Regions from separate parts of the Glutamicibacter sp. Je.9.36 genome, predicted to be linked through region 2. Evidence: predicted binding sites of a transcription regulator. Region 2 holds the regulator's gene; each other region holds the start of a gene.
What was found. Region 2 encodes Rex, which represses fermentation and respiration genes when NADH is low (regulators of the CRP and FNR family bind a similar motif). Its sites were predicted from a motif close to CTTGTGAANNNNTTCACAAG; they were not measured.
Positions count from the first base shown of each region.

Region 1: AAZQ98_RS05180 (glyceraldehyde-3-phosphate dehydrogenase) is a predicted target of Rex. The motif match lies at 2,832-2,851, and genes of this name have one in related genera.
Region 3: AAZQ98_RS16670 (MarP family serine protease) is a predicted target of Rex. The motif match lies at 2,613-2,632, and genes of this name have one in related genera.

Region 1 is NZ_JBCPSN010000002.1:177,052-182,286, forward strand. Features, by position in the region: gene AAZQ98_RS05165 (YaaA family protein) at 20-799, opposite strand; gene AAZQ98_RS05170 (dihydrolipoyl dehydrogenase family protein) at 917-2,359, shown strand; RNA gene rnpB (RNase P RNA component class A) at 2,432-2,787, shown strand; gene AAZQ98_RS05180 (glyceraldehyde-3-phosphate dehydrogenase) at 3,007-4,464, shown strand; gene AAZQ98_RS05185 (winged helix DNA-binding domain-containing protein) at 4,787-5,235, shown strand, end outside.
Region 2 is NZ_JBCPSN010000005.1:297,678-302,912, reverse strand. Features, by position in the region: gene gdhA (NADP-specific glutamate dehydrogenase) at 1-1,104, shown strand, start outside; gene AAZQ98_RS14240 (helix-turn-helix domain-containing protein) at 1,361-1,585, shown strand; gene AAZQ98_RS14235 (30S ribosomal protein bS22) at 1,725-1,823, shown strand; gene AAZQ98_RS14230 (HAD family hydrolase) at 1,926-2,732, opposite strand; gene AAZQ98_RS14225 (glutaredoxin family protein) at 2,795-3,040, shown strand; gene AAZQ98_RS14220 (redox-sensing transcriptional repressor Rex) at 3,068-3,742, shown strand; gene AAZQ98_RS14215 (DUF3824 domain-containing protein) at 3,849-4,625, opposite strand; gene AAZQ98_RS14210 (histidine phosphatase family protein) at 4,800-5,235, shown strand, end outside.
Region 3 is NZ_JBCPSN010000009.1:11,733-16,967, forward strand. Features, by position in the region: gene acs (acetate--CoA ligase) at 1-700, shown strand, start outside; gene aroQ (type II 3-dehydroquinate dehydratase) at 831-1,283, shown strand; gene AAZQ98_RS16670 (MarP family serine protease) at 1,293-2,483, opposite strand; gene AAZQ98_RS16675 (Crp/Fnr family transcriptional regulator) at 2,688-3,365, shown strand; gene AAZQ98_RS16680 (NUDIX hydrolase) at 3,434-4,348, opposite strand; gene AAZQ98_RS16685 (RidA family protein) at 4,410-4,886, opposite strand; gene AAZQ98_RS16690 (transglycosylase domain-containing protein) at 5,112-5,235, shown strand, end outside.

The DNA.
Region 1 (5,235 bases), on a different contig from region 2:
GGCGACTTGCCCAAGGACGCTAACTCACGGTAGTGAACTGGTGGTCCTCCGGCAGCAGGATGTTCAGCGCCAAGCCCTTCTTGTCTTCGACGAGGGACGCTTCCCACTTGGTCTGGACCAGCTCGAGCAATTCTCCAGGGTTTTCCGGTGCGACCGGTTGCTGGACCAGGAAACCGGCGACCTCTCCGCGGGTGTGCTTGGCAAAGTGCGAGACCACCTTCGGGACCCCATTGCGCATCTGGAAGACGTTGACCGCAACGGTGTTGCCATTGGCCGGCTTGTAGGCGGCCGCATAGGTGCTCGATCGCGCGTCCACGATCAGCTGGTCGCCGGCCACCGCATCCAGCACCGGAGCCAGGCGCTTCTTCCACCAGGTGGCCAGCTTGCCCAGCGGCGCGAGCTTGACCGACATGGACAAGCGGTAGGGCGGAATGCGATCGCCAAAACGCACGGCACCCCACAGGGCGGAGACCACGATGATGGATTCATCGGCGCGCCGCTGCGCTGCTTCATCCAGATTCGCGTAGTCCAGGGCCTCGAAGAGCACCCCCGAGTAGATATCCTGCGCCTTGGCTGCGGGCTCGGTGTGCAGATTGATATTCCGCGCTACTTCCTTGGCCAGCGACGCTCCGACTCCCAGCAGGTCCATGGCATCTTCGCGTGCTGAAACTTCAGCAAGGGCGTCAAGCACCAGGCGGCGTTCCCCGGAAAGCTCCGGAAAAGACAGATCCTCGATTTCGAACGGAGAACCTTCGGCGTGGACGGTCTTGCCTTCGGAAGGCGGCAACAAAATAAGCACGCGTTCCAGCTTATCGGAGTTCACCTGATCTTCTGCCCAGGGCATATACCCGCAGCGCAGATCTGGCTAGGCTGAACCCACGACCCAGCAGCGCTTCACGCAGAGCAAGGACAGAGCATGCCCCAGCAGAACTCAAGAGCAAGCCAAACTGCCTCCGGGCAGCACTGCGACTTCGACGTGATCGTGATCGGCGCCGGGCCGGCCGGGGAGAACGCCGCCGACTATGCCACCCGGCAGGGCCTGAAGGCGGCCATCGTCGAATCCGAGCTGGTGGGCGGGGAATGCTCGTACTGGGCATGCATGCCTTCCAAGGCCCTGTTGCGCAGCGGCGATGCGCTGCGCGCGGCACGCCGGGTTCCCGGGGCCCGCGAAGCGGTGATCGGTGCGCTGGATCCCGAGGCGGTGCTCGCGCGGCGGGACGCCTTCACCAGCAACTGGGATGATGCCGGGCAGGAACGGTGGCTGCGTTCGGCCGGCATCGAATTAATCCGCGGCCGGGCGCAGCTTGCCGGGCGCGGCCTGGTGCAGGTGGCGGATCGCGAGTACTCGGCCCGGGCCGTAGTCCTGGCCACCGGATCCACTCCGGTTCTGCCTGGGATCGAGGGTTTGGCTGAAGCCAGGCCGTGGGGCACCCGGGAGGCCACTGCGGCTAAGGCGATTCCGCCGAGGCTGGCCATCATCGGTGGCGGAGTTGCCGGGGTGGAGCTGGCCTTCGCTTTCGCCTCCCTCGGGTCCAAGGTCACCATCCTTGCCCGCGGCCAGCTTCTGGGCCGCGAAGAGCCGTTCGCCGGCGAGCTGGTGGCCCAGTCGCTGGCCGAGGCCGGGGTAGTGGTGCACCAGGACACCACGCCGTTGCAGGTCCACCGCGATGAGCACGGGATAGCCGGCCTCCAGCTGCCCGGAGGATCCCTCGTGGAAGCCGAGGAAGTGCTGGTCTCCACCGGGCGGCGGCCGGAGATCGGGAACCTGGGACTCGAAGCACTCGGGGTGGACCCGTCCCGGCGGCTGCAGGTCGATGACACGATGCTCGTGGCGGGTACCGACTGGCTCTACGCCGTGGGAGATGCCAGCGGGCGCAGCCCGCTGACCCACCAGGGCAAGTACCAGGCCCGGGCCGCGGGCGAGGCCATTGCCGCGAGGGTCAATGGAACCGGGGTTCTCGATGCGCCCTGGGGCAGGCATGCGGCCACGGCGGACCACCATGCGGTGCCGCGCGTGGTCTTCAGCGATCCGCAGATCGCCGCGGTCGGACTCACCGAACGCCAGGCCCGCGACGCCGGCTTGCAGATTTCGGTTATCGAGCACGATCTGGGTGCGGTGGCCGGGGCGAGCTTGCACGCCGATGGGTATTCCGGGCGGGCCAAGCTGGTGATAGACCAGGCGCGTTCGGTGATCGTCGGCGCCACTTTCGCCGGCCAGGATGCCGCGGAACTGCTGCATGCGGCCACCATTGCGATCGTCGGCGAGGTCAGCCTGGACCGGCTGTGGCATGCGGTCCCCGCCTATCCGACGATCAGCGAAATCTGGTTGCGGTTGCTTGAGGCGCAGCGGTTCGGGTGAAGCCGGCTGTGACCGAATCAGCGTTCGGAAGTGGTCTGCAGGCCGCGCCCAACGCATTAGACTGGTAGTGAATGGGATGGCCAGACGGTCGCGTGGCAAGCAATTGCCCCGAGGAACGTCCGGGCTCCGCAGAACAGGGTGGTGGGTAACGCCCACTCGGGGTAACCCGCAGGCTAGTGCCACAGAAAATAGACCGCCAGGTTTTCCTGGTAAGGGTGAAACGGTGGTGTAAGAGACCACCAGCACCCCAAGTGATTGGGGTGGCTAGGTAAACCCCACTCGGAGCAAGGTCAGACAGACTGCGTTATGAGGGCTGTTCGCCCCATGCAGTCGGGTGGACCGCTAGAGGCTGCCGGCAACGGCAGTCGTAGATAGATGACCGTCCCGCTTCGGCGCGACAAAACCCGGCGTATCGGCCATCCCATTCACACTCTTCCTTCCTGCGATTGCGCCGGCATCAGCCCTTGGTGCGCTGGTGAGATGATTCACAGTCCCCGATCCTCAGTTTTTCTGCGCACGGTCTAGAATGGATCATGTACTTACGAGGATGATCCTGTTACCTCGTGCCACCGCAAAAGCAATGGTGCTTCCCACGGTGCCAACCGACTTTATGGATCTGCGAGTCGGCTGAATTGGAAGGATTTTCTGTGACCCAGCAGTCTGTCGTTGCCCAGCAAGAATGGAGCGGGCGCGAAGAGCTCGCCGAGGCCATGATCCCACTGATCGGACGTCTGTACCGCAAAAACAATGTGGTGACCTCCGTCTACGGCCGCAAGCTGATCAACCAGTCCGCCATCGACATCATCAAGGCCCACCGCGTAGTGCGCCGCATCGATGGCGAAGAGCTCGACCTGAACGACACCAAGGCCATCCTGGATGCTATTGAGGCCCTGAACGTCGGTTCGGTAGCAGTTGACCTCGGCCGCGTGAACAAGAAGTTCAAGGAATCCGGTTCCGCTGATCTGAACGCTTTCCTGGCCGATGAATTGGGCGAGAAGGTTGGCCAGGCCGGCGCAACCGACGCTGAACCACAGGACGTTGTCCTCTACGGTTTCGGCCGTATCGGACGCCTGCTGGCCCGCATCCTGATCGAGCGTGGCGGCTACGGCCTGCGCCTGCGCGCCATCGTGGTCCGCAAGGGCTCGGATGACGACATCGTCAAGCGCGCTTCGCTGCTGCGCCGCGACTCGGTGCACGGCCGCTTCGAAGGCTCGATCACGGTCGACGAGGAAAACAGCACCATCCTCGCCAACGGCACCCTGATCAAGGTCATCTACTCGAATGACCCGACCACCGTCGACTACACCGAACACGGTATCGACAATGCCATCGTGGTGGACAACACCGGCCGCTGGCGCGATGAGGCCGGCCTGTCCCAGCACCTGGCCGCCAAGGGCGTTTCCCGCGTTCTGCTGACCGCACCGGGCAAAGGCGATCTGAAGAACATCGTCCACGGCATCAACGATTCGTGGATCACCGCAGAAGACAAGATCGTCACCGCTGCCTCGTGCACCACCAACGCCATCACCCCAGTGCTCAAGGCCCTGAACGACAAGTTCGGTGTCACCCACGGGCACGTCGAGACCGTTCACTCGTTCACCAACGACCAGAACCTGATCGACAACTTCCACAAGGGCGAGCGCCGCGGCCGTTCGGCAGCGCTGAATATGGTGATCACCGAAACCGGTGCCGCCAAGGCAGTGGCCAAGGCCCTGCCGGAGTTCGAAGGCAAGCTGACCGGCAACGCGATCCGCGTACCGACCCCAGACGTCTCCATGGCGATCTTGAACCTGAACCTGGAGAACGGGACCACCAAGGAAGAGCTCAACGCCTACCTGCGTGAAACCTCGCTGACCTCCAGCCTGCACAAGCAGATCGACTACATCGATTCGCCTGAGGTTGTCTCCACCGACTTCGTCGGCTCGCGCCGCGCCGGCATCGTTGACGGCCTGGCCACCATCGTGTCCGGCAAGAACGCTGTCGTCTACGTTTGGTACGACAACGAGTTCGGCTACTCCTGCCAGGTTGTCCGCGTCATCGAATCGATGGCCGGCACCCACCCGGCAGCAGTGCCGGCAGTGAAGGCTGAAGCCGTCACCGCCTAGGACCCCGCTGCTTGCAGCTGAAGGGACCATCCCAACGCATTGCGCGCTGGGATGGTCCCTTTTGCTATTCCATCCGGACGGCACGAAGCCCTCCAAAGGACCTTCCGGGTCCAGGGGGCCAACGAGAGCCAGCACCTGGCCAGCACCTGGCCAGCAAAGTCCAGGCAGGTCTCGACCTTTGCGCGCATCCGGGCTTGGAGGTCCGTTTCCACCTGCGCCGCCCCTGCATCAACGGCGGCTGCAGGTGCGCCGCTTCGCGGGCATCTCTGTACCTCCGCACTGCTAGGCTTTAGGCCATCAAGCATTGGATCGAGGTTGCTTAATGGACAGTACCCGGACGTTGGCGGCGCGCATGGCGAGCCAGCTGCTACTGGAGCCGGCAGAATCCGTACTGCAGGCCGCAGAACACATGCTCGCGTTCCAGTCCCAGGACTTCGCTGCAGGACGCTACGCGCTGGCTCAGCGCTCCGCAGCGCAAGAATCCCGCCAGCAAGTCGATGCGCTCTTCAGCGAAGGCCGGCTCGTGCGGTCATGGACCATGCGGGGCACGCTGCATATCTGCTTGGCCGAAGATGCGCGCTGGATGACTCGCGCAGCGCGTGAACGCACCTTGCGCTCCTCGGCCACACGGATGCGGGGACTGCAGGTCGGCACCCAGGACATTGACCAGGCAGCTGGCATCATCAGCGCGCATCTGCAGGAGCACGGGCAAGCCAGCCGCTCCGCGCTCTTCAAGGCACTGAACCAGAATGGAGTGGAGACCGGCCAGCA
Region 2 (5,235 bases):
GAATTCAACTCGGCTCTGGGCCCATACAAGGGCGGTCTGCGTTTCCACCCATCGGTTTACCTTGGCATCGTCAAGTTCCTGGGCTTCGAACAGATCTTCAAGAACTCCCTGACCGGCATGCCCATCGGCGGCGGCAAGGGCGGCTCGGACTTCGACCCGCGCGGCAAGTCCGATGGCGAAGTCATGCGCTTCTGCCAGTCCTTCATGACTGAGCTCTACCGCCACATTGGCGAATACACCGACGTGCCAGCTGGCGATATCGGCGTTGGCGGCCGCGAAATCGGTTACCTCTTCGGCCAGTACAAGCGCATCACCAACCGCTACGAGTCCGGCGTATTGACGGGCAAGGGCTTGAGCTGGGGCGGTTCCCTGGTTCGCCCGGAAGCCACCGGCTACGGCGCAGTGATCTTCACTGAAGAAATGCTCAAGACCCGCGGCCAGACTTTCGATGGCCAGCGCGTGGTCGTTTCCGGTTCGGGCAACGTGGCAATCCACGCCATCGAGAAGGCGCAGGCACTGGGAGCGAAGGTCGTTACGGCTTCCGACTCGGCCGGCTTCATCGTTGACGAGGGCGGGATCGACCTGGACCTGCTGCGTCAGATCAAGGAAGTTGAGCGCGGCCGCATCTCCGAGTATGCCGAACGCCGTGGCACCAAGAAGGTCAAGTACGTTGCCGGTGGCAGCGTCTGGGACGTTGCAGGCACCGTGGCACTGCCCTGCGCCACCCAGAACGAATTGGGCGCTGAGGCTGCAAAGAAGATGGTTGCTGCTGGCACCGTCGCCGTGGCCGAAGGCGCCAACATGCCTACCACCGCTGAAGCGACCTCGATCTTCCAGGATGCAGGGGTGCTCTTCGGCCCGGGCAAGGCTGCCAACGCTGGTGGTGTTGCTACCTCGGCTCTGGAGATGCAGCAGAACGCCAGCCGCGATGCATGGAGCTTCGAGCACACCGAGCGTCGCCTGACTGAGATCATGGTCGGCATCCACACCAGCTGTGCTGCTACTGCAGACGAGTACGGCATGCCGGGGAACTACGTCGCCGGTGCCAACATCGCGGGCTTCGTGAAGGTCGCAGACGCAATGCTCGCACAGGGCGTCATCTAATAATCTGCAGCGCTGCAATCCGCGTGAATTCATTGGGGACCCGGTGAAATCACGCGGATTGTCTCGTTCAGGCATCAAAAAATGTGATTCAGATGGTCACGTGTGTGTTTCGTGATGCAAAAGTTACAAAAGTGCGATTAGACTAGTACAAAGCGAACGTGAACCTGAACCGCCGATGTTGATCCAAAGTCGTGTAAGTTCATCTTCGCTAAATTAACGCGACGAATAAGAGATCAGCGTCAGGAGAATATCCCGCATGACGGATAAACAGAATTTTGCCGGAGCCCGTTTCATGACTGTGGCCGAAGTGGCCGACATGATGCGCGTTTCCAAAATGACCGTTTATCGGCTGATCCACGCCGGTGATTTACCTGCTGTTCAGTTCGGTCGCTCCTATCGCGTTCCGGAAAACGCCGTGGAATCATATCTGAATGCCGCGGCCATTGATCCGCAGCACGGTACCGGTTCTTACGGTCGATAGTCCGCGCGATGGTCAGAGCATGACCGAAAAGCGGGTAATCTGTTAAGGAACGTTTAACGTCCGGTCAACCTTGTCCTTGGGCTCGCGCGCAAGCAGGCATTTGGGGTTGACGCATTTATTTAGTTTGTGAGGAACCACTATGGGCTCTGTTATCAAGAAGCGCCGCAAGCGTATGTCGAAGAAGAAGCACCGCAAATTGCTTCGTAAGACCCGCCACCAGCGTCGTAATAAGAAGTAAATCTACTTCTGAGCATTTGCCGCTTGGCAATCATCGCCACCGCTTCACAGTGAAACTGTTGAACGGTGGCGATTGCTTTATCCAAAGCCGCCCAGCGCCGGTCTAAGAGCCGGAACGGCGCAGAATGGACCGTCGCGCCGCCCAGAGCGCACCAAGCACTCCAGCGGCCTTCAGGCCTAGTTTGGCAGCTCGCTGGCCGGTGCGGAAGTCGTAGACCTGCCAGCCGCGGCGCTTGGCGTAGGCGCGAAGCCGCGCATCGGGATTGATGCACACGGGATGTCCCACAGCTTCAAGCAAGGGAACATCATTGTAGGAATCCGAGTACGCCCATGATTTCGACAGCGAGATGCCACGAGCCTTCGCCAGGGTGCGCACCGCCTGCGCTTTTTCTGCAGCGTGCAGGATCGGGCTGGCCAGCGCTCCGGTGTAGAAACCGTCTTCGCTGGCCACTACGGTGCCCAATGCACCGGTAAGTTCGAGACGTTGCGAGATGACATTCGCCACTTCCAGGGGAGTGGCAGTGACTAGCCAGACTTCACGGCCCACCGTCCGATGCTGGCGAGCAATGGCTACCGTACCGGTCCAAAGCTTGGGTTCGATGTATTCGTCATAGATCTCGTTGCCGATCTGCTCGATCTCGGACACCGGGATCCCTCGGACCATCATCAACGCACGGTCGCGAATCTGGTGAATGTCCCCCAGATGCTCACCGCGCGCGGCGAAGCGCAACTGCTTGAGCGCGAACCAGAGGATTTCGCGGAATTGGAAGAAACGGCGCTCATGCAGTTTCCGGGCCAGCAGATACAGCGATGCACCGCGCACAAGGGTGTTATCGACATCGAAGAAAGCGGCGACCGTGTCCGGAGCCAGGGCGGAATTCGGGCTGGGGTGATGATCGATGGAAGACATTTGATCCAGTTTATTTCATTGCCAAGTTTAAGGGCGGTTACGGCTCGTGAGATTATAGGCAGGTGAGTACTTTGAATCAGATCCAGCTGTTGGTTCGAGAAGGCTGCCACCTGTGCCAGGCCGCACGCGCAACCGTGGCCGAGGTGACTGGCCGGTTGAATATGGAGTTTTCCGAACTGGATATTGACCAGCACCCTGAATTGCTGGCCAAGCACCACGAGGAAGTGCCGGTTCTGCTGATCAACGGAGAAGTCCGCGACTTCTGGCATATCGACGCACAGCGTCTGGAACGACTACTGAGCAGCTAGCCGCTGCCGAATAAATGAAAATGCGTTGTGCTCTTCAAGAGCACCGAAAAGTGCGGGAGAACGAAGATGTCAGAGCTTGAAGCCCGGGTCCTGCCTGAGGCCACGCTGGCTCGACTGACCCAGTACTTGCGCGCGCTGAACGCCTTGGAAGCCCAGGGCCTGGAACGCACCAGTTCCGGGGTGCTGGCCAAGGAAGCTGGAGTGAACCCTTCCATCCTGCGCAAAGACCTTTCCTGGTTGGGTTCTTACGGAACCCGCGGGGTGGGCTACGTGGTCCGCGAACTGGCAGAACATATCAGCCGCACCCTCGGCCTGAACCAGGACTGGCGTGTGGCCATCCTCGGCGCCGGTAACCTGGGGCGCGCGCTCAGCGGATATGCAGGCTTCAGGACTCGTGGCTTCAACGTCAAGGCGATCCTGGATATCGACCCCGCACTGGTCGGCAGCCCGGTCGGCGAGCTGCACGTGGAAGCGATCGCGGACTTGGCCGCAGTGGTTGAACGCGAAGAAATCAACATCGCTGTTCTGGCAATTCCGGGCGATGCTGCGCAGGACCTGGTCTACGAACTGGCCGCACTTTCGGTCCGCTCGGTGCTCTCGTTCGCACCGATGCCGCTTCGCGTACCCGCGGGCATGAACCTGCGGCGCGTTGATCTTTCCACTGAATTGCAGATCCTGGCATACCTCGCCGTGCAAGGCTGAAGCCGCGCAGACGACAAAAGGCGTAGCCGCGTCATCCCTTGGGTGGATGGAGCGGCTACGCCTTTATTCTCCCTGCCGGGCCTCGCGAAGAGGCTCGGCCATGCGTTTAGCGGAAGCCGGCCAGGCGAGCCTGGCGGCGCTGCGCAATGTATTGCGAAGAAGGGCGCAACCAGGCGAAGACCACGCCTGCAATGCCCAGCAAGATGCCCACAACGTAGACAGCGTTGATAATTCCGGCTTGAGTGTCAGCGAACATGCTGATCATTGGAACGATAGTCACCAGATTCAGCAGTGAAAGCGCACCGAGGATCGTGGCGATAATTCGCATGGCTCCCACGCCGCGGCCAACGAAGAAGCCCACCAGGAAATACAGGGCCAAGGTGATGATCATGGAGATAATCACGAAGGTCGACATCATGGAATTGACCTGGGCCATGAAGGCCTCAGGGCTTGCCATCATCTGTTCAACCAGTGGATCCTGCTCCATGCCCGGGGTGCTCTGCATCTGGTTCTGGAACTCTTCTTGCACCAGCGACCACTGCTGGCCAATCATGTTGGCCATCATGTTGGAGTTGGTCATCAGCCAGCTGGCGAGGGCACTGAAGATGCCCGCGAGCATGATCAAGCCAAAGGCGATAGCCAAGGTCCGCGGCCGCTCGGTCGGTGGCTGCACGCCGGCGTAACCGCCCTGCTGGGCATACTGGTCGTAGCCCGGTGCCTGCGGTTGCCCGTAAGGATTCGGATTCTGGCCGTACGGGTTCTGGCCGTATGGCGAGGGCTGCTGGCCATAGGGGTTTTCGCCGTACGGGTTCTGCGATGAACCCTGGCCGGAAGGGCCCGGGTTGTAGGGCTGGCCCGGCTGGTTAGGATCGTTGTCGCTCATGATGCGTCCTTCTGGGTCGAACTGTCTTATTAACTAAGCGTAGTGGCAGTCGATTGTGAGCAACCCCTCCGAAAGGATGGTTTTTCCATATGGGATTCCAATGCGTGTCCTGTGAATAGTTGACGGTGGCCACAATATGGCTAATTTGCACCGAATATTTGAGACACTGGAGGCATGCCTTTATCGACAGTCCATTTGTTGCGCCACGGGGAAGTTTTCAATCCTGACCGTATGCTCTACGGCAGGATCCCCGGCTTCGGGCTCTCGGAACTCGGATTCCAGATGGCCGATGGGGCAGGAGAATATTTTGCCAAGCGCCAAGCAGAAGGCGGCAACGTCGTGCGCCTGGTGGCCTCACCGCTCCTGCGCGCCCAGCAGACAGCCGCGCCAACCTCTAATGCTCTGGATCTGCAAGTCCACACCGACGAGCGGGTTATCGAAGCCGGCAACAAGCTGGAAGGGCTGTCCAAGGTTGCGGAGCACCTGCGCCAGCCGAAGTACTGGCCGCTGCTGGTCAACCCGCTGAAGCCTTCATGGGGCGAACCATATGCCCAGCAGGTTGCTCGCATGCGCCTGGCCATGGATGAGCACCGCAAGGCCGCCCTCGCCG
Region 3 (5,235 bases), on a different contig from region 2:
GTGGCAGACCGAAACCGGCGCGCACATGATCGCTCCGCTGCCGGGCGTCACCGCAACCAAGCCGGGTTCGGCCCAGGTGGCCGTGCCGGGCATCGCCATTGACGTGGTGGATGAATCAGGCGTTTCCGTGGCCGATGGCGAGGGCGGCTTCCTGGTCATCCGCGAGCCGTGGCCAGCGATGCTGCGCGGCATCTGGGGCGACATGGAACGCTACAAGGACACCTACTGGTCGCGGTTCGAGAACATGTACTTCGCTGGCGACGGCGCGAAGAAGGACGCCGATGGCGATATCTGGCTGCTGGGCCGCGTGGATGACGTGATGAACGTCTCCGGGCACCGCCTGTCCACCACCGAGATCGAGTCCTCGCTGGTCGCCCACCCATACGTGGCAGAGGCCGCCGTGGTGGGAGCGAAGGACGAGACCACCGGCGAGGCCGTGGTGGCCTTCGTGATCCTGCAGACCGAGCCGGCGGAAGGCGAGGATGTGGTGGCGACCCTGCGCAACCACGTGGGCAAGGACATCGGCCCGATCGCCAAGCCGAAGCATGTGCTGGTGGTTCCGGAACTGCCTAAGACCCGCTCGGGCAAGATCATGCGCCGCCTGCTCAAGGACGTGGCCGAGGGTCGCGAGGTCGGCGATGCCACCACGCTGTCGGATTCAACGGTGATGAGCCAGATCGCGCAGTCCATGGGCAAATAGCCTCAGCACGCCCCGGTGCAGCAAGCCGCCGTTCGTCCACACCGCTGGTGTGGACGAACGGCGGCTTCTTGTATTACGGGGCCAAAGAATTCGGGCGGGAATTTCCCGGTTGTGTAATAGATTTGAGTTCATGACTGAGAACGCATCGAACACCATCTTGCTGCTCAACGGCCCCAACCTGAATCTGCTGGGCACCCGGGAGCCGGAAATCTATGGCCACGACACCCTGGCCGATGTCGAGCAGCTGGCCCGGGAAACCGCTGCGGCCCTCGGCTTCGAATTGCGCGCCTTGCAGTCCAACCATGAGGGTGTGCTCATCGACGCGATTCACGAGGCCCGCACTACCGCAGCCGGCATCATCATGAACCCCGGCGCGTTCACCCATACCTCTGTGGCTATTGCCGATGCCATCAGCGGCGTGCAGTTGCCAGCCATCGAGGTGCATATCTCGAACGTGCACAAGCGTGGAGCGTTCCGCCATCATTCCTTCATCTCGCCGGTAGCTAGCTCGATCATCATCGGTGCGGGCGTGCACGGCTACAAGCTGGCGGTTCAGCAGCTCGCGCATTTGCTGGGCAAATAGCCGCAGGCCCTAGCCGGTGACGCAGTCGCCGGTCTTGATGCTGGTGCGCCGATCGCCGCCCAGTTCCATGGCGTTCTCGATCTCTTCGAGGCTCAGGGCGAAGCCGACCTCGTCATCGCTGCGCGACTTGGCGAAGATCAAGCCCACCGCGTCGCCGGATTCATCCAGCAGCGGTCCGCCGGAATTGCCCTGGGCTACTTCCGCGGTGAGCTGGTAGACAGAAATTCGAGATGGGTCCGCGCCATAGATATTGGCAATGGAGACGAAGGCACGGGAAGCGATCAGGGCACCGCGGATCTGCTGCGGGCCGCCCGCTGGGTGCCCGACAAAAGTTGCCGAGTCGCCGCGCATCAGGTCATCAGCGGCGAGGTCGATGGGCTCTGCCTCCAGTCCTTCGACGTAAAGCAGCGCGATGTCGGCCTTGGGATCGAAATAAACAACCTTTCCGCGGTGAACTTCGTCACCGCCGACCTCCACGGTTGCCGCGCTCAATCCGGCGACCACGTGCGCATTGGTCATGACCAGCTCGTGGTCGACAACGAAGCCTGAACCGGTCAGGTTCACACCGCATTGCACCGCGGTACCGGAGATCTTGGCGGCCGATCGAGCAGCTGCCAGCTGCAGGTCGTTAGCTGCCCATTCGGTGTTAGCCGGCGCCTGGACCGGGGGCGCGAAAGGCTCCAGGAATGCGGGGAGGGTTTCGGCGATCACCTTGGAGCGTGCGGTGGAAATAGCGGCATCGACAAACTCGGGTGTCAGGCCACGAATCGAGTCGATCATCTTGGACTTGCTGATCTCCAGCGAAAGCCTTGGAATACCCATGCTTGAAGTGGAAAAGGCCAAGCCACCGATGATTGTGGCGGTAATGAACACTGACAGCACGCCACCGGCAATGCGGTCCGCGGCACGCAGGAAATCGACATTCATCCAGTGGCGGATGCGGGTTGCAATCACCCGTCCCAGAGCTTGTCCGAGAATGATCAGCACGGCTGCGGTAGCTATCATCAGGCCGACCCGCCACCAGGGGTTCGTGGCGAAGGTGGAAACCAGCGGGATGGCGAAGAATGCGGCGACGCCGCCGACAATCAGGCCGAGCATGTCGCCAATGGTCAGCAGAAAACCTCGACGAACCCCAACAACGAAAAACGTCAGCAAAACAGCGCAGATGACTACGTCGAGCCAGCTGAAAATTCCGAGCACCAAGACCCCAGTTCATTCATAAAGTTCGTATAGACCCAAGGTACCCTTAGAAGCTGATGGATTTCTGCGAGCAGATTCGCGAGTTTTAGTCGAATGTGCGTGATTTTCAACATTTTCTTGGTTAAACCACGTGTGGAAACTGTCACATTGTTACCGAATACGGCACAATGAAGTAAGCGCCTACTACTGTTGACAGGAGATTTAATGGATATCGAGGTACTGCGTCGCGCGCCACTGTTTGCGTCGCTTGGTGATGAAGTATTCGCCGCGCTAACCGAAGAATTGACCGAGGTTGATCTCTCCCGCGGCGCATCGGTGTTCCGTGAAGGCGATCAGGGTGACCGTCTGTACTTCATCGTTTCGGGCAAGATCAAGCTGGGCCGCACCTCTTCGGATGGTCGCGAGAACCTGATTGCTGTTCTTGGCCCAGGCGAACTGTTTGGCGAGATGGCATTGTTCGATCCACACCCACGCAACGCAACTGCAACCGCCGTGTCCGAGACCCGCTTGGCGGGCCTGAGCCACGAGAACATGCGCAAGGCTATCTTGAACTCCCCTGAGGTCTCGATCCAGCTGCTGCAGGCTCTGGCTGCACGTCTGCGTCGTACCAATGAGTCCCTGGCCGATCTGGTCTTCTCTGACGTTCCTGGCCGTGTTGCCAAGGCTCTGTTGGATCTGGCTGACCGCTTCGGTCGCCCAGCTACCGACGGCATCCTGGTTGCCCACGAGCTGACTCAGGAAGAGCTGGCTCAGCTCGTTGGTGCTTCCCGCGAAACCGTGAACAAGGCTCTGGCCGAGTTCGTACAGCGCGGCTGGCTGCGCCTGGAAGCACGCGCCGTCGTGATCCTGGACATCCAGCGTCTGCGTCAGCGCTCGCGCTAACCCGCAGTGATGCAAACAGGCCGGGAATCCTTGAAGGATTCCCGGCCTGTTTTGTTTAAGTTCTGCTTTCAGTGCCCGGCAGTAGTCTGCCATGGGCGGGAGGATTCAGCGCTCATGGAGCCAAGGACTTCCAGATAGTAAATGCCATCGCGCACCAGCAGGTCCGGATGCTTGAGATTCAACGAACGGGCCCGCGAAAGGTAGGCGACCACTCCATTGGCCTCCGCCATGGCTTCCAGGTTCATTTCCACCGCCGGGTAGCTGATCTCCGAGAGCGTGAGGTCCACGGTGTTGGGTTGGCCAACGCTGTCCCCCAGCTCGCTGGTGCAGCGTTTGGCCAATATTTCCCCGGCGGCACACCAGCGCCCCCATTTGCCTTTGCCGCGCAGCAAGGCAGCCTCCTGGCGGTTGGGCACGGTGGCAGTGAAGTACCAGGTGTCAAAGCGGCGCAGGGCAAAGTTCGGGTTGAGCCAGTGGGATACCGGACGCAAAAGGTCTGTGCGCAACCCCAGTCCGCGGCGGCGCAGGAATTCGTCGAAGGCCAGGTCCTGTCCGGCGATTGCTTCGCGGGCGGTCATCCAGTCTTCAGCATCGGTCATTTCGACCACGGATTGCTCATCGGTGCCGGCCAGCAGGATTCCGGTCTCTTCGAAGAGCTCGCGAATGGCGCAAACGATGTATGCCTGCGCCAACTGCTGGTCCAGCATGTCCATGCGCTTGGACCATTGGGACAGGCTTGGACCGAACCATTGGTAGGTGGCACGGTCGCTCGCCTCGTGGCTGCCGCCTGGAAAGGCCACGTTGCCCAGAGGAGAGCCCCCGGGGCGATAAGTCAGATAGGTCTCCACGCCGTGGGAAGAATCCCTCACAAGGCAGATGGAGGACGCGCGCCGCGGGGTGCGCGGCGTGCGCGAACCGAAAGAGAACCAGTTTTCGGCGGTGGCAATTTGATGCGGTGGCAAATCAAAGAGCCGGCGCACCATACCGCTGCGCGGCCCCGCCGGGAATGCCCGTCGGGACCGCGCAGCAGGAATCTGCCTTGAATTACTCAAATTCGGCGATGACCTCGACCTCGACAGGTGCATCCAGCGGCAGAACGGCAACGCCGACGGCGGAGCGTGCGTGCAAGCCTGCATCGCCGAGTACCTCGCCGAAGAACTCCGATGCCCCGTTGATGACGCCTGGCTGTCCGGTGAAGTCCGGTGCCGACGACACGAAACCGACAACCTTCACGATGCGCTTAATGCGATCTAGATCACCAATTTCGGCCTTGATGGCGGCTAGCGCGTTAAGCGCAGCGGTCTGCGCCTGGGCCTTCGCTTCCTCGGCTGAAACCTCGGCGCCAACCTTTCCAACGGCTGTGAGTTCACCCTTAATCAGCGGAAGCTGGCCGGAGGTGTAGACATAGTTGCCGGTGGTAACGGCTGGCAGGTAGGCGGCTACCGGCTTTGCCACAGCTGGCAAGGCATGACCGAGCTCGGCCAGACGAGCCTCGACACGCGAGGAAGTAGCTTCTTGCATGGGATTTCTCCTTCAGTAGAGGTTGTTGCTAGTTACGCTTTCGGACGCTTCATGTAGGCCACTGGAGATGAGCCGTTGGGGCCTGGAACCACGGTTACCAGCTCCCAGCCATCGTCACCCCACTGGTCCAAAATCTGCTTCGTAGCGTGAATCAAAAGCGGCAAAGTGGCGTATTCCCATTTAGTCATACTCGATACGTTAGCGCGTCCTTGTAAACTAGTGGGTATGGCAGCCAAGAAGTCCCCTTTTTTTGATACCGCTACCACCCTGGGAAAAGTCGTTGCATTCTTCGGAATCAGCGCCCTGTGTGGTGTGCTCGCAGCAGGCATGCTCGTGCCCATTGCAGCTA